Regions from separate parts of the Vogesella sp. EB genome, predicted to be linked through region 3. Evidence: predicted binding sites of a transcription regulator. Region 3 holds the regulator's gene; each other region holds the start of a gene.

Region 1 (7,481 bases), on a different contig from region 3:
ACGTGGTCCACCCCCGCATTGGTGCGCGAATCGGACGCGAAGATCAGCCCTTCGTCCAGCACCATGCCGACACAGTAAGTCATTGCTGATCCGCCTCCGTTACCCGCGCATGCGCCTGCAGCGCTTCGCTGCCGCCACCACGGCGCACGCCGCGCACCGGGCTGGCGTCGGTGTAGTCCAGCCCCACCGCCAGCTTCAGGTGGTGGCGGTCCGGCTGCTGGCGGTTGCTGATGTCGAAGCCCAGCCAGCGGCCGGCGGCGTACACCTCGGCCCAGGCGTGGCTGGCGACGTGGGCGTCGCGATCGGTCAGCAGGTAGCCGCTGACATAGCGCGCCGGTAGCCCCAGGCTGCGGCAGGCGGCGATGAACACGTGGCTGTGGTCCTGGCACACGCCGGCGCCTAGCGCCAAGGCCTGCGCGGCAGTGGTTTCCGCCTGGGTGGCACCGCTGGTGTAGGGCATGGCGTCGGCCACCGCCAGCATCAGCGCGGTCAGGCCTGTTTCAGGGTTGGCCGCAATGGCGTCGGCGTGGCCGGCGGCCAGCGCGCGGATGGCGTCGTCCGGCTCGGTCAGCGCGCTGCCGCGCAGGAACACCGCCGCCGGCAGCGCCTCGGCGCCGTCTTCGCAGTCGTCACAGGTTTCCACCACGCCGTGCGCGCGCAGGCGGATCTCGCTGTGCGGCGTGTCCAGGGTGAGCACGTGCAGGATGTTGCCGTAGGCGTCGGTGCTTTCGCTGGCCGCCACCGGCAGCTCCAGCTGCCAGCTGATGATGCGCTGGTGGCGGTTTTGCGGCGGCGTCAGGCGCAGGTACTGGGTGCTGTGGCTGACGGTCGCGTCGTAGCGGTACACGGTTTCATGGGCGATGGTGAGTTGCATGCTGCCTCCTGTGGGTAAGTACCGGCTCGCGATCGGCGCTGGCGCCATCGCGGGCAGGGGCTAGGCGGAAAAGGAAAGTTGCCAGTAGGCCACGTCCAGCCAGCGGCCGAACTTGCGGCCAACCTGTTCGAACAGCGCCACCTGCTTGAAGCCCAGCGCGCGGTGCAGCGCGTCGCTGGCCGGGTTGGGCTGCGCCACGCCGCCGATCACGGTGCGCAGCCCCTGCGCGGCCAGCCGTTGCAGCAGCTCGCGGTACAGCAGCTTGCCCAGTCCCTGGCCCACGGTGGCCTGGCGCAGGTAGATGCTGGCCTCCATCGCGTGGCGGTAGGCCGGGCGCGTGCGCCAGCGGCTGGCGTAGGCGTAGCCGAACAGCTCTCCATCCTCGGCGTGGGCCACCAGCCATGGCAGGCCCTGCGCCTGGGTGCCGGCGATGCGCTCGGCCATGTCGCCGACGCTCACCGGCTGCTCCTCGAACGAGATGGTGCTGTACTCGATGTACGGGTTGTAGATGGCGCAGATGGCGGCGGCGTCGTCCGGCGTCGCCTCGCGGACGATCAGCTCGCTCATGCCGCCTCCAGATAGGCGCCGTGCACCGCGTTGCCCAGCGCATGGATCTGGCTGAGGAATTGCGCCAGATAGGCATGCAGGCCGGCGCCGAGAATGCTGTCGATCTGGTCGTAGCTCAGCTCGGCGTGCAGCGTGGCGGCCAACCGTTTGGCGCGATGGCCGGTGTCGCCCTGGATGCGCGGCAGCAGCTCGGCGATCTCGTCGACGCAGGCGCGCAGCGAGCGCGGCACGTCCGGGCGCAGGATCAGCAGCTCGGCCACGCGGCGCGCGCTGAGGGTGTCGCGGTACAGCTCGTGGTAGGCCTCGAAGGCGCCCAGCGAACGCAGCAGCGCGCCCCACAGGTAGAAGTCGGCGGCGCTGTCGTCCAGCTCGTGGCCGATCAGGTGCGATTTCACGTCGATCAGCCGCGCGGTGTTGTCGGCGCGCTCCAGAAAGGTGCCCAGCCGGATGAAGGAGAACGCGTCGTTGCGCTGGATGGTGCCGTAGGTGGTGCCGCGGAACAGGTGTGAGCGCTCCTTCACCCAGTCGAAGAAACCGGCCAGCGGGCGGCCCTCGAACGCCATCTGCCGCGCTTCCAGCCAGCTGGCGTTGATGCTTTCCCACATCTCGCCGGTAATCTTGCCGCGCACCGCGTGGGCGTTCTCGCGGGCGAATTTCAGGCAGCTGATGATGCTGGCAGGGTTGGCCGCATCGAAGGTCATGAAGTGCAGCACGTCGGCGGCGCCAAGCGCCGGGTGGCGCGCGCGGCAGGCGTCCAGCGCGCCGGTGGTGGCCAGCGCGGCGGCGATGTCGGCGCCACCGCGCGATTGCGGCAGCATCGACAGGCTGTGGGTGACATCCAAGAGGCGCGCCAGGTTCTCGGCGCGTTCCATGTAACGGCTCATCCAGTACAACTGGGAAGCGGTGCGCGACAGCATCATGATCAATCCTCCAGTATCCAGGTGTCCTTGGTGCCGCCGCCCTGCGACGAATTCACCACCAGCGAGCCTTCTTTCAGCGCCACCCGCGTCAGCCCGCCGGCCACCATGCTGATCTCGCGGCCGGACAGCACGAAGGGGCGCAGGTCGATGTGGCGCGGCGCGATGCCGGCCTCCACGAAGGTGGGGCAGGACGACAGGCACAGCGTCGGCTGCGCGATGTAGTTGGCCGGGTCGGCGATGATGCGCTGGCGGAAGTCGTCGATCTCGGCGGCGCTGGCGGCCGGGCCGATCAGCATGCCGTAGCCGCCGGCGCCGTGGACCTCCTTCACCACCAGCTCGGCCAGGTTGTTCAGCACGTGGTCCAGCTCCGCCGGGCGGCGGCACATCCAGGTCGGCACGTTTTGCAGCAGCGGCTCCTCGCTCAGGTAGAAGCGGATCATGTCCGGCACGTAGGGGTAGATCGACTTGTCGTCCGCCACGCCGGTGCCGATGGCATTGGCCAGGATCACGCCGCCGCTGCGGTACACCGATAGCAGCCCGGGCACGCCCAGCATGCTGTCGGCGCGGAAGGCCAGCGGGTCGAGGAAGGCGTCGTCGATGCGGCGGTAGATTACGTCCACCTGCTTGTGGCCGGCGGTGGTGCGCATGTACACGCGGTTGTGCTTCACGAACAGGTCCTGGCCTTCCACCAGCTCCACGCCCATCTGCTGCGCGAGGAAGGCGTGCTCGAAGTAGGCGCTGTTGTGGTGGCCGGGGGTGAGCACCACCACGGTCGGGTTTTCCGCCAGGCTGGCGTGGCGCAGGGTGTTCAGCAGCAGGGTGGGGTAGTGCTGCACCGGGGCCACCGCGTGGCTGGCGAACAGCTCGGGGAACAGCCGCATCATCATCTTGCGGTTTTCCAGCATGTAGGACACGCCGGAGGGCACACGCAGATTGTCTTCCAGCACGTAGAAGTTGCCGTCGTTGTGGCGGATCACGTCCACGCCGGTGATGTGCGCGTAGATGCGGTGCGGCAGGTCCAGCCCCTGCATCGCCGGCTGGTACTGGCTGTTGGAGAACACCTGCTCGGCCGGGATGATGCCGGCCTTGACGATGTGCTGTTCGTGGTAGATGTCGTGCAGGAAGGCGTTCAGCGCGGTGACACGCTGGCGCATGCCGGCTTCCAGTGTCTGCCAGTCGCTGGCGGGGATGATGCGCGGCACGGTGTCGAACGGGATCAGCCGCTCGGCGCCGGAATCGTCGCCGTACACGGCGAAGGTGATGCCGACGCGGTGGAACATCAGGTCGGCTTCGGCGCGCTTGCGTGCCAGCGTCTGCGGTGACTGCGAGTGCAGCCAGTGGGCAAAGTCACGGTAGTGCGGGCGGATACCACCGCTGGCGAGCAGCATTTCGTCATAGTGGTGCGCTTCGGGCAAGGTCAGTGCATGCATGGCGCGGTCTCCTGCTGTTCATCGTCAGCAGCAGTTCAGCAAGCCGCGTGCCAGTGTTTGCCCTATCGAAATGCCTGTTACGTCACGGCAGCTTGCACCGCAATGATGCAGGCATCGGCGGCGCCGTAAATCATGTGTCATGGTGGTGCGTCATGCCCCGTTCGCGTGCCGCGCCAGCCGCAGCGACAGCTCTTGAAACGTTGCTGGCATGCTCTTATGCTGCTGTTTACTTTATCCAGATAGCGCCATGCCATGCACGCTTCCCCTGTTGCGGCCAACCTTGCCACGCCGGCCGATCCGCTGGTCGCCAGCGACCACGCGTTGCCGCTTGCGGTGCTGTTGCAGCGCTCGCCGGCGCGCTGGCAGCTGCTGCTGGCCTGGTTGCTGTCGCTGGCGGCCTGCCTGTGGCTGGGCGTGGTACAGCTGTATGGCGGCTGGTATGGCTACAGCGTCCACTTTGGCGAGCTGGATTTCGTGATCAGCATCTACCCGCCGCTGACCATCGCCACCTTGTGGGTGTTGTGGTTCGGCTACGCCTGGGGTGCTGGTCTCGCCTATCTCTCCACCTTGCTGGTCGCCTACCTGTCCGGGCTGGCGCCGGGCTGGGCCTTGCTGTTTGCATGTTCCAATCCGCTGGGGCTGCTGGTGATGTCGCTGGTGTACCGCCACGTCAAGGTGCGCTATGTGCCGTCGTCGCTGCCGGCCATGCTGTTCTTCGTCACCATCTGCTTCATCTCCGCCGTGTCCAGCGCCACCGGCTCCTTCATCTGGAGTTACAGCAACAAGCTGTCGGCGATGGGTGCCTTCGCGGTGTGGCAGGGCTGGTGGTCGGGCAATTTCCTGCAGACGGTACTGACCTGCGGCCCGTTGCTGCTGCTGGGCACGCCGGCGGTGCTGCGCTGGCGCGAACAACGTTGGCCGCAGCGCGCCGCGGCGGTACCGGCGCAGCGCTGGGTGGGGCTGGTGGCGGTGTTCGCGTTGTGTGGCGTGCTGGGCTTCCTGTGGCTGTCTTTCTGGCTGGCGGACCGCAGCGTGGCGGCGCAGGTCGGCGACAGCGCGCAGGCGTGGCAGCAGCGCGCGATGCTGTATCGCGATTCGGCGATGGCGGTGTACTGGGTGCTGTCGGTGCTGTTGCTGGCGCTGGTGTTTCTCGGCTACCGCTTCTTCCGCCAGCGCACGCTGCAGCTGCAGCAGGCGGCGCAAAGCGTGGCCTTCGAGCGCGACTGGGCACTGCAGCGGCAGCAGGAGGCGGAACACGCGCACCAGGCGCTACAGACGCTGAACCGCGAGCTGGCGGTGCGCATGGCCGAGGTGGAGCAGCTGCAGCAACAGCTGCAGGAACAGGCGCGACGCGATCCGCTGACCGGGCTCTACAACCGCCGCTACCTGCACGAACGGCTACCGGTCGAACTGCAGCACGCCAGCCATCTCGGGCAGTCGCTGTGCCTGGTGCTGATCGACCTCGACCACTTCAAGGCGGTCAACGACCAGTACGGCCACGCGATGGGCGACGCGGTGCTGAAGGCGCTGGCGATGCTGTTTGCCGGCCGCCTGCGCGCCGCCGATTTCGCGGTGCGCTACGGCGGCGAGGAGTTCTGCCTGGTGCTGCCCGGCTGCGACATCACCGGCGCCGCCGCCTGCGTCGCCGAGCTGCAGCAGGCCTACGCCGGCTGCCGCGTGGCCGGCGACAGTAACGCGCTGCAGGGGCTGCACTTCTCCGCCGGTATCGCCAGCTATCCGGCGCACGGCAGCGACGAGGAAGCGCTGCTGCGCGAGGCCGACGCCGCGCTGTACCAGGCCAAGGCCGCCGGCCGCAACTGCGTGCGCTATCGCGGCTGAAGCCGGGCCGCGTGGCAGCGGGCTTGCCGCCGCGCGCGCGGACAGGTACAACGGCGCTTTGTCTACCGTGTTGCCATCCTCATGACCCCATCCGATATCCGTGCCGCCGCCATCATCCTCGCGGCCCGCCGCCTCAGCGGTGCACAAGGGCCGCTGCTGGCCGACGCCCAGGCCCCGCAGACGCCGGCCGATGCGCTGGCGATCCAGCAGGCCGTCTCCGGCCTGCTCAACGACGCCATCGGCGGCTGGAAGTGCGGCCTGCCGGACAGCGACAAGGTCGTCGCCGCGCCGATCTACGCGACCAGCATTCACAGCAGCCACACCGCCGCGCCGTGTCCGGTGTGGCTGCGCGACGGCGCGGTGCGCGTCGAGCCGGAGTTGGCCTTCGTTTTCGACGGCGGCCTGCCGCTGCGCGCCGAGCCCTACACCGAGGCCGAGATCCGCGCCGCCATCACCCGCGTGCACCTGGCGCTGGAGCTGATTGACAGCCGCTACCTGCCGGCGCCGAAGCCGCCGTTCCTGCAGTCGCTGGCCGACGGTCTGGTCAACCAGGGGGTGCTGCTGGGGCCGCAGGTCGATCGCGACGCCGCCTTTGCGGCCAAGGTGCTGGAGCTGGTGCTGAATCAGGGCGAGCGCGAGGAAACACTGGCCGGCGTGCATCCGGCCGGCGATCCGCTGGCGCCGCTGTACTGGCTGCAGGGCTTTCTCGCTGAACGCGGCGAGGCGATCCTGCCGGGGCAGGTGGTGATCACCGGTTCCTATGCCGGCGTGCTGACGTTGGCGCCGGACAGCGAGGTGACCTTGCGCTATGGTGAGCTGGGTCAGCTAAGCGCCTGTTTTAGCGCACGATAAGGGCAGATGGCAGCGTGATCGCGTGCCGGCGGGCGCTGCCAGTGTTTGGCACTGGATACAATATTTAAATTGCTGAAAGTTATATTAAAACTAATGTTTGCAATTTTGCGGCATAAGGGTAATATGGTGCATCGCAGCGATTGACACAAACGAATGTATATTGTTCAATTGTGTACAACAACTTGATTAACGCCGATTTGAACACAGCTTGCGGGCGTAAAACAGCTAAAGCGTGGGGATTGTTTTATCAAACGATTCTCCCAATTTTCGATACCGAAGATTCCACGTGATAAAGCCCGCCAGCGCAAACCCGGCGGGCTTTATTGCTTCGGAGTCCAGGATGATTCACCTCAAAAACGTACACAAGCGCTTCCGTCGCCCTGAAGGCGGCTGGTTTGACGCCGTGCGCGACACCACCCTCCATATCAAGGCGGGCGAGATTTTCGGTCTGATCGGGTTTTCCGGCGCCGGCAAATCCACGCTGCTGCGACTGATCAACCTGCTGGAACGCCCCGACCACGGCAGCGTCAATGTCGACGGCCGTGACCTGACCGGCCTGTCCGCCGCCGAGCTGCGCCGCGCGCGCCAGAATATCGGCATGGTGTTCCAGCAGTTCAACCTGATGGCCAACCGCACCGTGGCGGCCAACATCGCCTTTCCGCTGGAGATCGCCGGCTGGAGCCGTGCGGATATTGATCAGCGCGTCGCCGAGTGCCTCGACATCGTCGGCCTCGCCGACCGTGCCGGCCACTACCCGGCGCAGCTGTCCGGCGGCCAGAAGCAGCGCGTCGGCATCGCCCGTGCGCTGGCACCGCGGCCGCACGTGATCCTGGCCGACGAGCCGACCTCGGCGCTGGACCCGAAAACCACGCAGTCCATCCTCGATTGCCTGCAGGACATCAACGCCCGTTTCGGCGTCACCGTGGTGATCGTCACCCACGAAATGCACGTCATCCGCTCCATCTGCCACCGCGCCGCCTTGCTCGATGCCGGTGAAGT
Region 2 (7,481 bases), on a different contig from region 3:
GCGGCGCTGTCCGAGTATCAGGCGTCTGAAGCCGGCGCCACGGCCACGCGGCTGGCGGTGGCAGCCCAGACCGCCGACATCTATATCAGCATCCGCGGATTGCAAACCCGTCTGGATGTCGCCCGACGACAGGTACAGAAACAGCAGGCGCTGCTCAAGATCATCCGGCTGCTGTATGGCAAGGGCTTGGCGGCCGAACTGCAGGTGAACCAAGCCGAAGGGGTGCTTGCCCAGGTCCAGTCCTCCGTGCCAGTGCTCGAAACGGGGCTGGACGCGGCGATGAACGCACTGGATGTGATGCTGGGCTCGTCACCTGGTACGCATCGTGCCGAGCTGGCCGAAGTCGGTGCCATCCCTCTCTCCCCACGCATTGCCGCCACCGGATCGCCGGGCGAGTTGCTCCGGCGCCGGCCTGACCTGATCGTGGCCGAGCGCCGATTGGCGGCATCGAATGCCCGTATCGGCGTTGCCCTTGCCGAGTATTACCCGAAGCTCTCGCTGAGCGGACTGATCGGCAGCGCGACGGCCGTGTCCGCCGGCAATCTGTTCACTAGCGGTGCCAGCCAGGCCGCCGGGGTGCTGGGGCTGCGCTGGCGCCTGTTCGATTTTGCTCGCATCAACGCGCAGATTGACCAGGCCAAAGGCCAGGAAGCAGAAAGGTTGGCCGCGTATCGGCTTGCCGTACTACGGGCGACCGAGGACGTGGAAAACGCCTTCTCGGCCCTGGTCAAACGCGAAGAACAGGCTGTAGCGCTTGCCCGGGGTGTGGACTCGCTCGGACGCGCCCGGTCGGCCTCGTTTGCCGCCTATCAAAAGGGTGTCGTCAGCCTGATCGAGGTGCTGCAAGCCGATGAAAGCTTGCTCCGTACCGCCGACGCGCAAGCACAGGCGCAAACGGAATCGGCACGCGCAGCGGTCGCAGCCTTCAAGGCACTGGGTGGTGGTTGGCAGTCTCACGAATCCGAGGTACTGGCAATCAAGTAGCAACAGGAGCGGGACAGGGCTCCTGTGCAAACCTGCCATTGTGAGTCTGGCTACTCATTGGCTGCTTTGGCAGAACTTCAGATGAATTCGTAGTGCTCAATAATGGCCACCATCAGCACAAGGGACTCAGTGTGGCCACTTGAGAGGGCGCGCGTCGGGACCTCGAAATTGGGCTTGTCACACGAACACGCTTCGCGTCGAAGCCTCACGCCCATCTCAGAACTCGGTGACGACGGTGACGCCGGCCACTTCGAATTTGTCCATATTCATCAGCACATCGATCGACTGTTCAAGGTTGATCGTCCGGCCGATGAGCTTTTCCGGCGCCAGCTTGCCCGACTTCATCATCGCGAACATCGCGTCATAGCGGTGTGCCTGTATGCCATGACTGCCCAGGATTTCAAGCTCGTGTGCGATGACCTTGCTCATCGGAATGGCCGGGGTGCTGTGCTCGCCCAGCATCAGGCCGACCTGCACATGCTTGCCGCGTTTGCGCAGGTTGCTGACCGAATTGAAGCAGGTGACCGGGTGTCCGAGTGCGTCCAGCGACACGTGCGCGCCGCCGCGGGTGATTTCCTGCACGGCTTCGACCACGTTGGTCACTTTGGCGGCGTTGACGGTGGCCACCGCACCGAGCGCTCGGGCGAGGTCGAGCTTGTCGTCCGAGATATCGATGGCGATCACATTCGCGCCAATGGCATGGGCGATCATGATGGCCGACAGGCCGACGCCGCCGCAGCCATGCACCGCCACCCACTGGCCGGCCGAGGTCTTGCCCTGATCCACCACCGCGCGGAACGAGGTGACGAAGCGGCAGCCCAGGCTGGCCGCGGTGGTGAAATCCAGCGTTTCCGGCAAGGACACCAGATTGATGTCCGCCTGGTGAATCGACACATACTCGGCAAATGATCCCCAGTGGGTGAAACCCGGCTGGAACTGGTGGTCGCAGACCTGGTGGTTGCCGGAGTGGCACTCTGGGCAATGGCCGCACCCTGCCACAAACGGAACGGTCACCCGGTCGCCCACCCGCCACTTCGTTACCTGCTTGCCGACCGCCTCCACGACGCCCGAGAACTCGTGCCCCGGGACGTGCGGCAGGCGGATGTCCGGATCATGGCCGACCCAGCCATGCCAGTCGCTGCGACAAACGCCGGTCGCCATGACCTTGATGACCACGCCGCCGGATTCCGGCGTCGGGTCGGGAACGGTCGTCAGTTGCGGCGGGGCGGAAAACGATTCGTAGACAACGGCTTTCATGGTTGGCTCCTGCGTTGAAGTGTTCCTTCATTGTGAGGCATCGCCGTGAATTTACCTTTCTATTTGCTATTGGGATAAGCAAAAATATGAAATAGTATTTCGCCGCTGAAAACGTATTGAAAGGTTGTTTCGCCATGGCCGCACTCGATAAAGTGGACATTGCCATTGCCGACCGGTTGCAACAGGATGGCCGGCTGTCCAATGCCCGCCTTGCCGAGCAGCTGGCCCTGAGCGAGGCCTCCTGCTGGCGGCGCCAGAAGCGGCTGGAAGAGACGGGCGTCATCGAGGGCTATAAGGCGATACTGAACCGGCGCAAGCTCGGGATCGGCGTGATGGCCTTTGTGCAGATCGTTTGTACGCAGCACAGCGAAGAAGTTACGGCCGCGTTCGAGCGGATCATCCAGGCCTGCCCCAATGTGCTCGCCTGCCACAACACGACCGGTGAGGCCGACTTCCTGTTGCAGGTCGTCGCCCGGGATCTCGATGACTACAGCCGTTTTGTCGAGAAAGTGCTGAGGAAGTTGCCGGGCGTGTTGAGCATCCGTAGCAATATCTCGTTGCGGGAAATGAAGGTGACGAACAAGTTGCCGATCACGGACATCGACCTGCTCTAGGCCGGTCGGGGCGACCCGCCGCTGCCGCCCGGCCATGCTCGCTCGGACTGGCCACGAAAAGAGGCTCCGAAATGGAGCCTCTCTTTGTTTCTCATCCAGCGGCCTGGACGGCACAAACCGCCCCGGTCTTTCCGCGTCGCCTACCAGTTGCTCTCCCGCTCCGGGGTGGCGGTGATGTTGTGGATGGACAGGTCGGCGCCGTTGAATTCTTCCTCGTCGCTTAAGCGGATGCCGACCACCTTCTTCAGTACGCCGTAGACCAGATAGCCGCCGCCAAAGCCGATGCTGACGCCGGCTGCGGTGCCGATCAGCTGCGAGGCCAGGCTGACGCCGCCGGCGCCGCCCAGCCAGTGCTGGCCGAACAGGCCGGCGGCGATGCCGCCCCAGGCGCCGCACAGGCCGTGCAGCGGCCACACGCCGAGTACGTCGTCGATCTTCCAGCGGTTTTGCGTGAGGGTGAACAGGTAGACGAACATGGCGCCGGCGACACCGCCGGTGACCAGCGCGCCCAGCGGGTGCATCACGTCGGAGCCGGCGCACACCGCCACCAGTCCGGCCAGCGGGCCGTTATGGATGAAGCCGGGGTCGTCGCGGCCGGCCCACATCGCGGTCAGCGTGCCGCCCACCATCGCCATCAGCGAGTTGACCGCCACCAGCCCGGAGATGCCGCCGACCTTCTGCGCGCTCATCACGTTGAAGCCGAACCAGCCGACGATCAGGATCCAGGCGCCCAGCGCGAGGAAAGGGATGGACGAGGGCGGGTGGGCGCTGACGCGGCCTTCCTTGGTATAGCGGCCGCGACGGGCGCCGAGCAGCAGCACCGCCGCCAGCGCGATCCAGCCGCCGACGGCGTGCACCACCACCGAACCGGCAAAGTCGTGGAAGGGCGCGCCGAAGTTGGCCGCAAGCCAGTCCTGGATGCCGAAGTGGCCGTTCCAGACGATGCCCTCGAAAAACGGATACACCAGTCCGACCAGCAGGAAGGTGGCCGCCGATTGCGGGTGCAGGCGCGCCCGCTCGGCGATGCCGCCGGAGACGATGGCGGGGATGGCGGCGGCAAAGGTCAGCAGGAAGAAGAACTTCACCAGTTCATAGCCGTTGGCCTGGCTGATGTGGCTGACGTCGCTGAAGAAGTGCACGCCGTAGGCGACGCCGTAGCCGACAAAGAAGTAGGCCAGCGCCGAGATGGCGAAGTCGGTGAGGATCTTGACCAGCGCGTTGACCTGGTTTTTCTTGCGCACGGTGCCCAGCTCCAGGAAGGCGAAGCCGGCGTGCATCGCCAGCACCAGAATGGCCCCGATCAGTAAGAACAATACGTCGTTTGCACTTGTTGCCGTCATGCTTGCGCTCCAATGGTGCGTATCCGTGGTGCAGCATGGCGGGCTGCGGATACGAATGCCTGTGATTGGGGCGCTTTCTTGCAAAAATGGTGCCAGCGGGCGCCAGCCTTGTGCATCAAGGCGTCATGACGATGCCTTGCGCTGAGCACTGGTGCGGAGGAGGGTGGTTGCCTTGATTTGGTGCGGACTGATGTGCGCTATTGGTGCGTGCTGCGCTGCGGCCAACGTTGGCCGCAGTCTCAGAACCTGTTCACGCTCTGCTGCGACTTGATCTCGATGGGGCGTGCGGTGCTGGCGGCGGCTTCGGCATGCTTGTTTATATCTGGATAAACGCCGCTTCCTGAGTCATTTCGCCTTGTCTCGCGTGAGCGCGCGAGATCGTGCACAGGCTCTCAGGCCGGCTGCAGTGCCTCGACGCGGTCGTCGCGCTGCAGGATCTGCTGCAGGAATTGTTGCATGCTGTGATCGTCGCCGGTGGTGACGAAGCGGTAGTGCGGCGGCGTCTGCGGACCGCTGCGGCAGTGGTGTTGCTGCAGCAGGCGCAGCGTCTGGCGCACCACGGCGTCGGTGGGGTCGATGATGTCGATGTGCTGAGGCAGCTGCTCGCGGATCAGCGGCGCCAGGAACGGGTAGTGGGTGCAGCCGAGCACCACGTGGTCGACGTTGTGCGCCAGTAGCGGCGCCAGCGCCGCGGCGACGGTGCGCCGGGCGTTGTCGCTGTCCAGCTCGCCGCTTTCCACCAGCTCGACAAAGCCGGTGCCGGCCTGGCTGTAGATCTCGGCGTGATCGTGCAGCTGCGCCGCCAGCTGGCGGAATTTCTCGCCGCGCAGCGTGGCCTGCGTTGCCAGCACGCCGATCTTGCCGCTCTGCGTCGACAGTGCCGCCGGCTTGATCGCCGGCTCCATGCCGACGATGGGCAGCGCCGGATACTTCAGCCGCAGATGGCGCGCCGCGGCGCTGGTGGCGGTGTTGCAGGCGATCAGCAGCAGGGTGGCGCCCTGTGCCAGCAGGTAGTCGGCGATCAGCTCGGCGCGGGCGATCAGCTCGTCGTCGCTGCGCCCGCCGTAAGGACAGTAGCCCTGATCGGCAAGGTAGATCACCGGTTCGTCGGGAAGCTGGGCGGTGAGCTCGCGCCACACCGAAAGGCCGCCTAGGCCGGAATCAAACATGCCGATCATGAGGGATTAACTGTTCTGGATGACGATTTTCGGGAATTTACCAGAGAAGTCGCGTGCCTTGTCGCCGACCTTGACCGCCACCTTGCGCGCGATCTGCTGGTAGCGTGCCGCCAGCGCGCTGTCCGGCGCTGCCGCCACCGTCGGGCAGCCGTCGTCGGTGGCCAGGCGGATGGAGAGATCCAGCGGCAGCGAGCCGAGCACGTCGACGCCGTACTGCGCACTCATCTTGTCGGCGCCGCCGTGGCCGAAGATGTGTTCTTCGTGGCCGCAGTTGCTGCACACGTGCATCGCCATGTTCTCGACGATGCCGAGGATGGGCACGCCGACCTTCTCGAACATCTTCAGCCCCTTCTTCGCATCCAAGAGCGCGATGTCCTGCGGCGTGGTGACGATGATGGCGCCGGTGACCGGCACCTTCTGCGACAGCGTCAGCTGGATGTCGCCGGTGCCCGGCGGCATGTCGATCACCAGATAGTCCAGCTCGTTCCACAGCGTGTCGTTCAGCAGCTGCTGCAGCGCCTGGCTCACCATCGGGCCGCGCCACACCATCGCCTGATCCTCGTCCACCAGGTAGCCGATCGACATCGTCTGCACGCCGTGCGCCGGCAACGGCACCAGCTTGCCCTCGATCACCTCCGGCTTCTGACCCTGCAGGCCCATCATCAGCGGCTGCGACGGGCCGTAGATATCGGCATCCAGAATGCCGACCGACGCGCCTTCCGCCGCCAGCGCCAGCGCCAGGTTGGCCGCAGTGGTGGACTTGCCGACGCCGCCCTTGCCGGAGGACACCGCGATGATGTTCTTCACCCCCGGCAGCAGCGGCACGCCGCGCTGTACCGAGTGGCTGGTGATCTCGCTGACCACGTCGATGCTCAGCTTGCGCTCGCCGGCCAGCGGCGCCAGCCGTTCGCGGAACAGCTCGGCGATGGCGGCGAAGCGGCTTTTGGCCGGGTAGGGCAGGGCCACGCGCACGTTGAGGTGGGCGGCATCGTTTTGCTGCACGCTGACGCCTTTGCGGTAGGGCTTGTGAGTGTCTTCGTCGATCAGGTCGGCGATGGCATCGAGAATGTCGGTGTCGGTCAGGGCCATGTCAGTAGTCCGGGAAGCGGCGTCGCCATGGACGCCAAACAATTTGCCGAGTCGGGAAAGCATGATGGTGATCTTGAGCGGGATGAATAGCCGACTATTTTAATCGGGTTTGCCGCGGGCGAACAGGCTTGCCCGCCGTTTTGGCCGCAGCCGCCATGATAAGCGCTGCGGCGGCGTCGTGCATGCCGCTGTCGGGCGTGGCTGCGGCCAACCTTGGCCGCAGTGTGGCGCTTACTTTTTTGTCATGGTGATGGTGTGGACGGATTTGCTGGTGCAAGTGCCTGATTCGGCGTAGAATCGACGCCTTTTTTCTGAACCGGCACGGGGTGGCAGACTGCTCCGCTGTGGTTTTCCCGAGGTTACGTTTTGTCTGAATTCACCAAGATTTCCCGTTTGACCCCGGCGCGGATGCTGTTCCCGCTGGCGCTGGTGCTGTTTGAATTTGCGGTCTATATCGCCAACGACATGGCGCAGCCGGCGATGCTGCGCGTGGTGCAGGAGTTCGGCGTCGGCATCGAGTGGGTGCCGATGGCGATGACCGCCTTCCTGCTCGGCGGCGCGCTGATGCCGTGGCTGACCGGGCCGCTGTCCGACCGCATCGGTCGCCGGCCGGTGCTGCTGGGCGGGGTGGTCTATTTCATCGTCGCCTGCCTCGCCACCTATCTGGTGACCTCGATCGAGGCCTTCATGGCGCTGCGCGTGCTGCAGGGCGTCGGGCTGTGCTTCATCAATGCCGTCGGCTACGCCGCGGTGCAGGAGGCGTTCGAGGAGAAGACCGCGGTCAAGGTCACCGCGCTGATGGCCAACGTGGCGCTGATCGCGCCGATGGTCGGCCCGCTGGCCGGCGCCGCGTTGATCGAGTTCGCGCCGTGGCGCAGCTGCTTCCTGTTCATCGCCGGCGTGTCGCTGCTGGCGCTGGTCGGGCTGTGGTGGAAGATGCCGGAAACGGTCAACGTTGGCCGCACGCGCGCACCCTTGCGCCGCATGGGCGCGGATTACCTGGCGCTGCTCGCCGACCG
Region 3 (7,481 bases):
CACGCTGAACCTGAAAGCGCAGCGCGTGACCGTTACCCGCGATGCGCAGGGCAACCAGCAGCTGCAGGCGCAGGGCAGCCCGGTCACCTTCCGCCAGAAGGTCGACGGCAGCAATGAATACGTCGAAGGCAGCGCCAGCAACGTCAACTACAACACTGCGGCCAACCTTGCCACCCTGACCGGCAACGCCCGCGTCAAGCGCGGCCAGGATTCGGTCAGCGGCGCCGTCATCGTCTACAACACCGCCACCGAGACCTACCAGGCCAGCGGCGGCACCGCCGCCAGCGGCAACAGCGGCCGCGTGACGGTGATCCTGCAGCCCAAAGCACAGGGCACGCCATGACCCCGAGCCAGCTTTCCATCCAGCACCTGAAGAAGACCTTCAAGAAGCGTACCGTGGTGCGCGACGTGTCGCTGGAGATCGCCAGTGGCGAGGTGGTCGGCCTGCTCGGCCCCAACGGCGCCGGCAAAACCACCAGCTTCTACATGGTGGTCGGCCTGATCGCCGCCGATGCCGGCGAAATCCGCCTCGACGGCCAGACCATCACCCACCTGCCGATCCATCAGCGCGCGCGACTCGGTCTCGGCTATCTGCCGCAGGAAGCGTCGATCTTCCGCAAAATGACGGTGGACGAGAACATCCGCGCGGTGCTGGAAATTGCCGGTCTGAAGGACGAGGAGCTGGAAAACGAGCTGACCCTGCTGCTGGACGACCTCAACATCAGCCACCTGCGCGACAGCAACGCGCTGGCGCTGTCCGGTGGCGAACGCCGCCGCGTGGAAATCGCCCGCGTGCTGGCCACCCGCCCGCGCTTCATCCTGCTGGACGAGCCGTTTGCCGGCGTCGACCCCATCGCGGTGATCGACATCCAGAAGATCATCGCCTTCCTCAAGGAACGCGGCATCGGCGTGCTGATTACCGACCACAACGTGCGCGAAACGCTGCGCATCTGTGACCGCGCCTACATCATCTCCGAGGGCAGCGTGCTCGCCTCCGGCCTGCCGGAAGCGCTGGTGCTGAACGAACAGGTCCGCCAGGTGTACCTGGGCGAACACTTCCACCTGTAAGCCATGAAACAGACCCTCCAGCTCAAAACCAGCCAGCAACTCACGCTCACCCCCCAGTTGCAGCAATCGATCAAGCTGCTGCAGATGTCGACGCTGGATCTCAGTACCGAGCTGGAGCGCTACCTGCTGGAAAACCCGCTGCTGGAACGCGCCGACAGCAGCGACAGCCCCGACGAGTCCGACAGCCCGTTACCGGTGCTGGCGCCCAGCGGCGACACGCCGGCGTCGGACAGCGGCAGCGAGCCGGAGCGGCCGGAAGCGGAAAGCAACCGCGATGACGGCGAGCTGCTCGGCGACTGGGGCAGCAGCGGGAGCGGCAGCAGCCGCAACGATGACGACGACGAGTTCGACCCCATTCTCAACACCCCGTGCCGGCCGTCGCTGCGCGAGCACTTAACCGCGCAGATGGGTGAAACCCAGCTCAGCCAGCGCGACAAGGCGCTGATGTCGCTGCTGATCGACGAGCTGGATGACGACGGCTATCTGCCGACCTCGCTGGACGACATCGCCGCCGAGCTGCCGCTGGAGCTGGAAGTGGAAGGCGACGAGCTGGAGTGCCTGCGCAAGCTGCTGACCCAGTTCGAGCCGACCGGCATCGGCAGCCGCAACCTCACCGAATTCCTCTGCCTGCAACTGCAGCAGCACGCGGCACCGGCCGCGGTACGCCAGCTGGCGCTGGACATGGTGCAGCAGCACCTGCCGCTCTTGGGCAACCGCGACTTCACCAAGCTCAAGAAGCTGCTCGCCATCGACGAACAGCAGCTGAAAACCGCCCACGCCCTGCTCGCCAGCCTGCGGCCGCGCCCCAGCAGCGGCTTCGACCAGGGCGAGACCCACTACGTCGCCCCCGACATCCTGGTGGTGAAACGCCAGCAGCGCTGGGTGGCGCGCCTCAACCAGGGCACGCTGCCGAAGCTGCGCGTCAACCAGATGTATGCAGCCATGCTACAACAGAAGGGCAGCAGCCATAATCTGGGCGGCCAGCTGCAAGAGGCGCGCTGGCTGGTAAAAAACATTCAACAACGGTTTGACACCATCCTGAAAGTGGCAGAATCTATTGTTGACAGACAGCAAGCGTTCTTTGAACAAGGTGAAGTGGCCATGCGCCCACTTATCCTGCGAGACATCGCGGAAGAACTGGGTCTGCATGAGTCAACCATCTCCCGCGTCACCACGCAGAAATACCTGCTGTGCAGCCGTGGCTTGTTCGAACTCAAATATTTCTTTGGCAGTTCGGTCGATACTGACAGTGGTGGCGAATGTTCCGCCACCGCGATCAAGGCACTGATCCGGCAGATCATCGATGCGGAAGACCACAACAAACCGCTGTCTGACAGCGCCATTGCCGACAAGCTGATCGCCCAAGGTATTCAGGTTGCAAGACGCACCGTAGCCAAGTATCGTGAAGCCATGCAGATACCGCCGGTCAGCCAGCGCAAGACTTTTTAGGTTGTTCATAACAAGATCGCCATGCCCAGTCCGGATATGGCACCAACAGAAGGAGTTAGGGTATGAACCTCAAGATTACCGGCCTCCACCTCGACGTTACCCCGGCGCTTCGTGACTACATCGAAAGCAAACTGGAACGCATTACCCGCCATGTCGATAATGTGATCGGTGTCAACGTGACACTGTCTGTCGACAAACTGGTACAGAAAGCCGAAGTCAATGTTCACCTGGCAGGCAAGGACATCCATGCCGAAGCCACCGAAGCGGACATGTACGCGGCCATCGACCTGCTGACTGACAAACTGGATCGTCAGGTACTGAAATTCAAGGAAAAACAGGTCGAGCATCGCGCACCGGTACCGCAAGAGCAAGCGTCGCTCTGATCAGGATTTGCCGAACAAAAACGGATAATGCAAGCACTGCTTGCTTATCCGTTCTTTTTTTGGCTACCGCTTTTTCTCCTGACGATCATCCTGCGCTTTCCACTATGGTATTCCGTGGACTCGGCGTAGAATGGCCCTCGATTTTTTCGGGCAAATGGCATTATGGGCTTGATCAGTAAAATACTCTCCGTGGACAACGTCATTGCTGACATGGACGTTTCCAGCAAAAAACGACTCTTCGAACAAGTCGGCCTGATGGTCGAAAACAGTCACGCCATCGCGCGCAGCGATGTCTTCGACAGTTTGTTTGCCCGGGAAAAACTCGGCTCCACCGGCCTGGGACAAGGCGTCGCCATCCCGCACGGCCGCATCAAGAGCCTGAAGGAAGCCACCGGCATCTTCATCCGCCTGAAGGCGCCGATTCCGTTCGACGCCCCCGATGGCAAACCGGTCTCGCTGCTGTTCGTGCTGCTGGTGCCGGAGCAAGCCACCGACATTCACCTGCAGGTGTTGTCCGAGCTGGCGCAGCGCTTCTCCAGCAAGGCGCTGCGCGAGCAGATGAACGATCCCGCCTGCGATGCGCAGAAACTGTTTGAACTGATTTCCGACACCCCAGACCATGCCTAATATCAGTGTTCGCCGCCTGTACCAGGACAATCAGCACAAGCTCAACCTGAGCTGGGTCGCCGGCCGTTCCGGCTCCGACAACCTGATTTCGAATGATGAACAGCGGCCAACCCAGGCACTGGTCGGTCACCTCAACTTCATCCACCCCAACCGCGTCCAGGTCCTTGGCCTCGCGGAGGTGGAATACCTGAACAAGCTGGAACAGGCCGCGGCACGGACCGCCCTCGACCAGCTGTTCCACCGCACCATGGCGGTGGTGATCGTCGCCAATGCACAGCCGGTGCCCAACCTGCTGCGCGACTACTGCCAGAGCCACAATGTGCCGCTGATGAGTACGCCGCTGGAAAGCCCGTACCTGATGGACGTGCTGCGCATCTATCTGGCGCGCGCGCTGGCGGTCTCCACCGTGATGCACGGCGTGTTTCTCGACGTACTGGAAATCGGCGTGCTGATCATGGGCGATTCGGCGATGGGCAAGAGCGAGCTGGCGCTGGAACTGATCTCGCGCGGCCACGGCATGGTTGCCGATGACGCGGTCGAACTGTACCGCATCGGCCCGGAAACGCTGGAAGGCCGCTGCCCGGCGCTGCTGCGCGACTTCCTCGAGGTGCGCGGCCTCGGCATCCTCAATATCCGCACCATTTTCGGCGAAACCGCGGTGCGTCCGAAGAAGGTGCTGAAGCTGATCATCCACCTGATGAAGGCCAACGATCAGGCGATGCAGACGCTGGACCGGCTCAACATCCAGTCCGAGACGCAGGACATCCTCGGCGTCACCGTGCGCAAGGTGATCCTGCCGGTGGCCGCCGGCCGCAACCTGGCGGTGCTGGTCGAGGCGGCGGTGCGCAACTACATCCTGCAGCTGCGCGGCATCGACAGTACCCGCGAATTCATCGATCGCCACACCAACCTGCTACGGGACCAGGAACATGCAGCTGATTCTGATTAGCGGCCTGTCCGGCTCCGGCAAGTCCGTCGCCCTGCGCCTCTTGGAAGACAACGGCTACTACTGCGTCGACAACCTGCCGGCCACCATGCTCACCGACGTGGTGGCGCTGTACAGCGAACAGGGTTACCAGCATGTCGCCATCAGCGTCGACACCCGTTCCGCACCAACGTTGGCCGCATTGCCGGAGGTGATGGCCAGCCTGAAAGCGATGCGGGTCGACGTGCGCCTGATCTATCTGGAAGCCACCACCGAAGTGCTGGTCCAGCGTTTCTCGGAAACGCGGCGCCGCCACCCGCTGTCCGGCAACGGCCTGACGGTGGAGGAGTGCATCCGCCTCGAGCGCGAGATGCTGGAGCACATCCACGAGCTGGGCCACCGCATCGACACCAGCCACCTGTCCGCCAACGCGCTGCGCGCCTGGGTCAAGGTACTGGTCGACGCCGATGCCGACTGCCTGACCCTGGTGTTCGAATCGTTCGGCTTCAAGCACGGCCTGCCGCTGGACGCCGACTTCGTGTTCGACGTGCGCTGCCTGCCCAACCCCTACTACGAGGTCGCGCTGCGGCCGCTGACCGGCCAGGACGAGGCGATCTGCCGCTTCTTCGAAGGCGAAGCCAGCGTGGCGCAGATGCTGGCCGACATCCGCCAGTTCCTGCAAAACTGGCTGCCGCGCTTCCGCCAGGACAACCGCAGCTACGTCACCGTCGCCATCGGCTGCACTGGCGGCCAGCACCGCTCGGTCTACCTCGCCGAACAGCTGGCCAAGGCCTTTGCCGGCGAACAGGTCCTGCTGCGCCACCGCCAGCTGCCCGCCAAAAAATAAGCCGGCCATGTTCAAGGCCGGGGACTATCTGGTGCTGCTGGCACTGTGCGTGCTGTTGCTGGCCGCCTTCCTGCAGCTTAGCCGCCACGCCGGCGAGGCCGACAGCGTCATCGTGCGCCAGAACGGCACCGAAACCATCCGCCTGCCGCTGCGCCTGAACCGGCGCCATATCGCCCGCGGCCCGCTGGGGCTGACCGAAATCGAGATCCACGACGGTAAGGCCCGTATCCGCAGCGACCCTAGCCCGCGCCAGTACTGCGTGCAGCAGGGCTGGCTGCGCCACAGTGGCGACATCGCCGTGTGCCTGCCCAACCGCATCAGCATCGAGCTGGCCGGCCCACAGCAAGCCCATGACTCGCTCGCCTACTGAACGCACGCTGCAAGCCAGCGCCGACGATCACCGCATCGCCAGCCTTGCCGCGCTGGCCATCGCGCTGGGCATGGTCGATGCCGCCATCCCGTCGCCACTGCCCGGCGTCAAGCCGGGGCTGGCCAACATCATGACCCTGTTCGCGCTGCACACCCTGGGCTGGCGTGCCGCGGTGTGGGTCACGCTGCTGCGTGTCGTCGGTGCCGGCCTGCTGCTGGGCAGCCTGTTCACCCCCGGCTTCTGGCTCAGCCTCGGCGGCGCGCTGGCCAGCCTGCTGCTGCTGGGCGCCTGCCGGGCGCTGCCCGCCCGCCATTTCAGCCTGGTCAGCCACAGCCTGCTGGCGGCGCAGGCCCATCTGCTGGGACAATTGCTGCTGGTCAGGCTGTTCCTGATTCCATACGACAATATACTGCTACTGTTCCCGCCGCTGGCGCTAGCCGCCCTGCTCGGCGGCATCGCCAACGGTCTGATAGCAAGCCATCTGGTACAAGCGCATGACAAAGATTGACACCGTTACCGTCGCCCTCACCGGCGCCTCCGGCCTGCCCTACGGCCTGCGCCTGATCGAATGCCTGCTGCGCGCCGGCAAGCGGGTGTGGGTGATGTACTCGCAGGCGGCACAGGTGGTGGCGAAACAGGAGATGAACCTGACGCTGCCGTCGCGGCCGGAAGGCTTCCAGCAGTGGCTGCAAGAGCGCTACCAGGCCGCCGACGGCCAGCTGGCGGTGTTCGGACGCGAGGCCTGGTTTGCACCGCCCGCCTCCGGCTCCAATCCGGCCGACGCGATGGTGATCTGCCCGTGCTCGATGGGCACCCTCGCCGCGGTGGCGCACGGCATGAGCGACAACCTGATCGAACGCGCCGCCGACGTGATGCTGAAGGAACAGCGCAAGCTGGTGCTGGTACCGCGCGAGGCGCCGCTGTCGGTGATCCACCTCGAAAACATGCTCAAGCTGGCCCGCCTCGGCGTCTGCATCCTGCCGCCGTCACCCGGTTTCTACACCCACCCGCAGACCGTCGACGACATGGTCGACTTCGTGGTGGCGCGCATCCTCGACCAGCTGGCGGTGCCGCACCAGCTGCTGCCGCGCTGGGGAGAAGCTCACCATGCCGGCGAATGAACGCGCGCTGATCGACGCCGCCGCGCTGCGACAGTGGGAGCTGCAGGCGGCACAAGCCGGCCTCGACCTGATGGCCCGCGCCGGCGCCGCCATTGCGCACTGGCTGCGCCAGCACTACCCGCCGCCACGCCAGCTGCTGTTCGCCGCCGGTAGCGGCAACAACGGCGGCGACGCGCTGATCGCGGCGCGACTGCTGCTGGCCGATTACGCGGTCAGCGTGTGGCAGCCGCAGCCGCCGGCCACCGCCGCCGCGCAGGCAGCAGAACAGCAGTACCTCGCCGCCGGCGGCCGGCTCGACAGCACGCTGTCAGCACTGCCCCCGGCCGAACTGCTGATCGACGGCCTGTTCGGCGCCGGCCTGAACCGGCCGCTGGATGCCGGCTGGCAGGCGCAGATCGCGGCGCTGGACGCCCTGCCCTGCCCACGGGTGGCGCTGGACGTGCCCAGCGGCCTCGACGCCTGGAACGGCTGCGTGCAGGGTGCCGCCCTCCCCGCCGACCATACCCTGGCACTGCTGTGCCACAAGCCGGGGCTGTTCACCGCCGACGGCCGCGACTACAGCGGCCGCGTCGAGCTACTGACCCTCGACTGCCCGCCGGCGCTGGTGCCGGCGGCACAGGGCGAGCTGCTTGCGGCCAACCTTGCGCCGCTGCGGCGCCGTCACAACAGCAACAAGGGCAGCTTCGGCAGC

The links. Region 3 encodes sigma-54, which starts transcription at its own class of promoters, with help from an activator protein. Its sites were predicted from a motif close to CTGGCACGCTTCATGCTT; they were not measured.
Positions count from the first base shown of each region.
Region 1: a site for sigma-54 is predicted at 3,828-3,845, ahead of ACG97_RS14405 (circularly permuted type 2 ATP-grasp protein). Genes of this name have one in related genera too.
Region 2: a site for sigma-54 is predicted at 4,274-4,291, ahead of ACG97_RS11805 (ammonium transporter). Genes of this name have one in related genera too.

Region 1 is NZ_LFDT01000031.1:20,236-27,716, reverse strand. Features, by position in the region: gene ACG97_RS14425 (proteasome-type protease) at 1-83, opposite strand, end outside; gene ACG97_RS14420 (transglutaminase family protein) at 80-874, opposite strand; gene ACG97_RS14415 (arsinothricin resistance N-acetyltransferase ArsN1 family B) at 935-1,441, opposite strand; gene ACG97_RS14410 (alpha-E domain-containing protein) at 1,438-2,361, opposite strand; gene ACG97_RS14405 (circularly permuted type 2 ATP-grasp protein) at 2,364-3,791, opposite strand; gene ACG97_RS17010 (diguanylate cyclase) at 4,044-5,630, shown strand; gene ACG97_RS14395 (hypothetical protein) at 5,712-6,482, shown strand; gene ACG97_RS14390 (methionine ABC transporter ATP-binding protein) at 6,823-7,481, shown strand, end outside.
Region 2 is NZ_LFDT01000020.1:14,737-22,217, forward strand. Features, by position in the region: gene ACG97_RS11790 (efflux transporter outer membrane subunit) at 1-984, shown strand, start outside; gene ACG97_RS11795 (zinc-dependent alcohol dehydrogenase family protein) at 1,201-2,241, opposite strand; gene ACG97_RS11800 (Lrp/AsnC family transcriptional regulator) at 2,376-2,855, shown strand; gene ACG97_RS11805 (ammonium transporter) at 2,996-4,195, opposite strand; gene murI (glutamate racemase) at 4,588-5,364, opposite strand; gene apbC (iron-sulfur cluster carrier protein ApbC) at 5,380-6,462, opposite strand; gene ACG97_RS11820 (MFS transporter) at 6,829-7,481, shown strand, end outside.
Region 3 is NZ_LFDT01000005.1:115,522-123,002, forward strand. Features, by position in the region: gene lptA (lipopolysaccharide transport periplasmic protein LptA) at 1-343, shown strand, start outside; gene lptB (LPS export ABC transporter ATP-binding protein) at 340-1,068, shown strand; gene ACG97_RS04815 (RNA polymerase factor sigma-54) at 1,072-2,517, shown strand; gene hpf (ribosome hibernation-promoting factor, HPF/YfiA family) at 2,580-2,900, shown strand; gene ptsN (PTS IIA-like nitrogen regulatory protein PtsN) at 3,063-3,527, shown strand; gene hprK (HPr(Ser) kinase/phosphatase) at 3,520-4,476, shown strand; gene rapZ (RNase adapter RapZ) at 4,457-5,299, shown strand; gene ACG97_RS04840 (NusG domain II-containing protein) at 5,307-5,669, shown strand; gene ACG97_RS04845 (Gx transporter family protein) at 5,650-6,177, shown strand; gene ACG97_RS04850 (flavin prenyltransferase UbiX) at 6,164-6,790, shown strand; gene ACG97_RS04855 (bifunctional ADP-dependent NAD(P)H-hydrate dehydratase/NAD(P)H-hydrate epimerase) at 6,777-7,481, shown strand, end outside.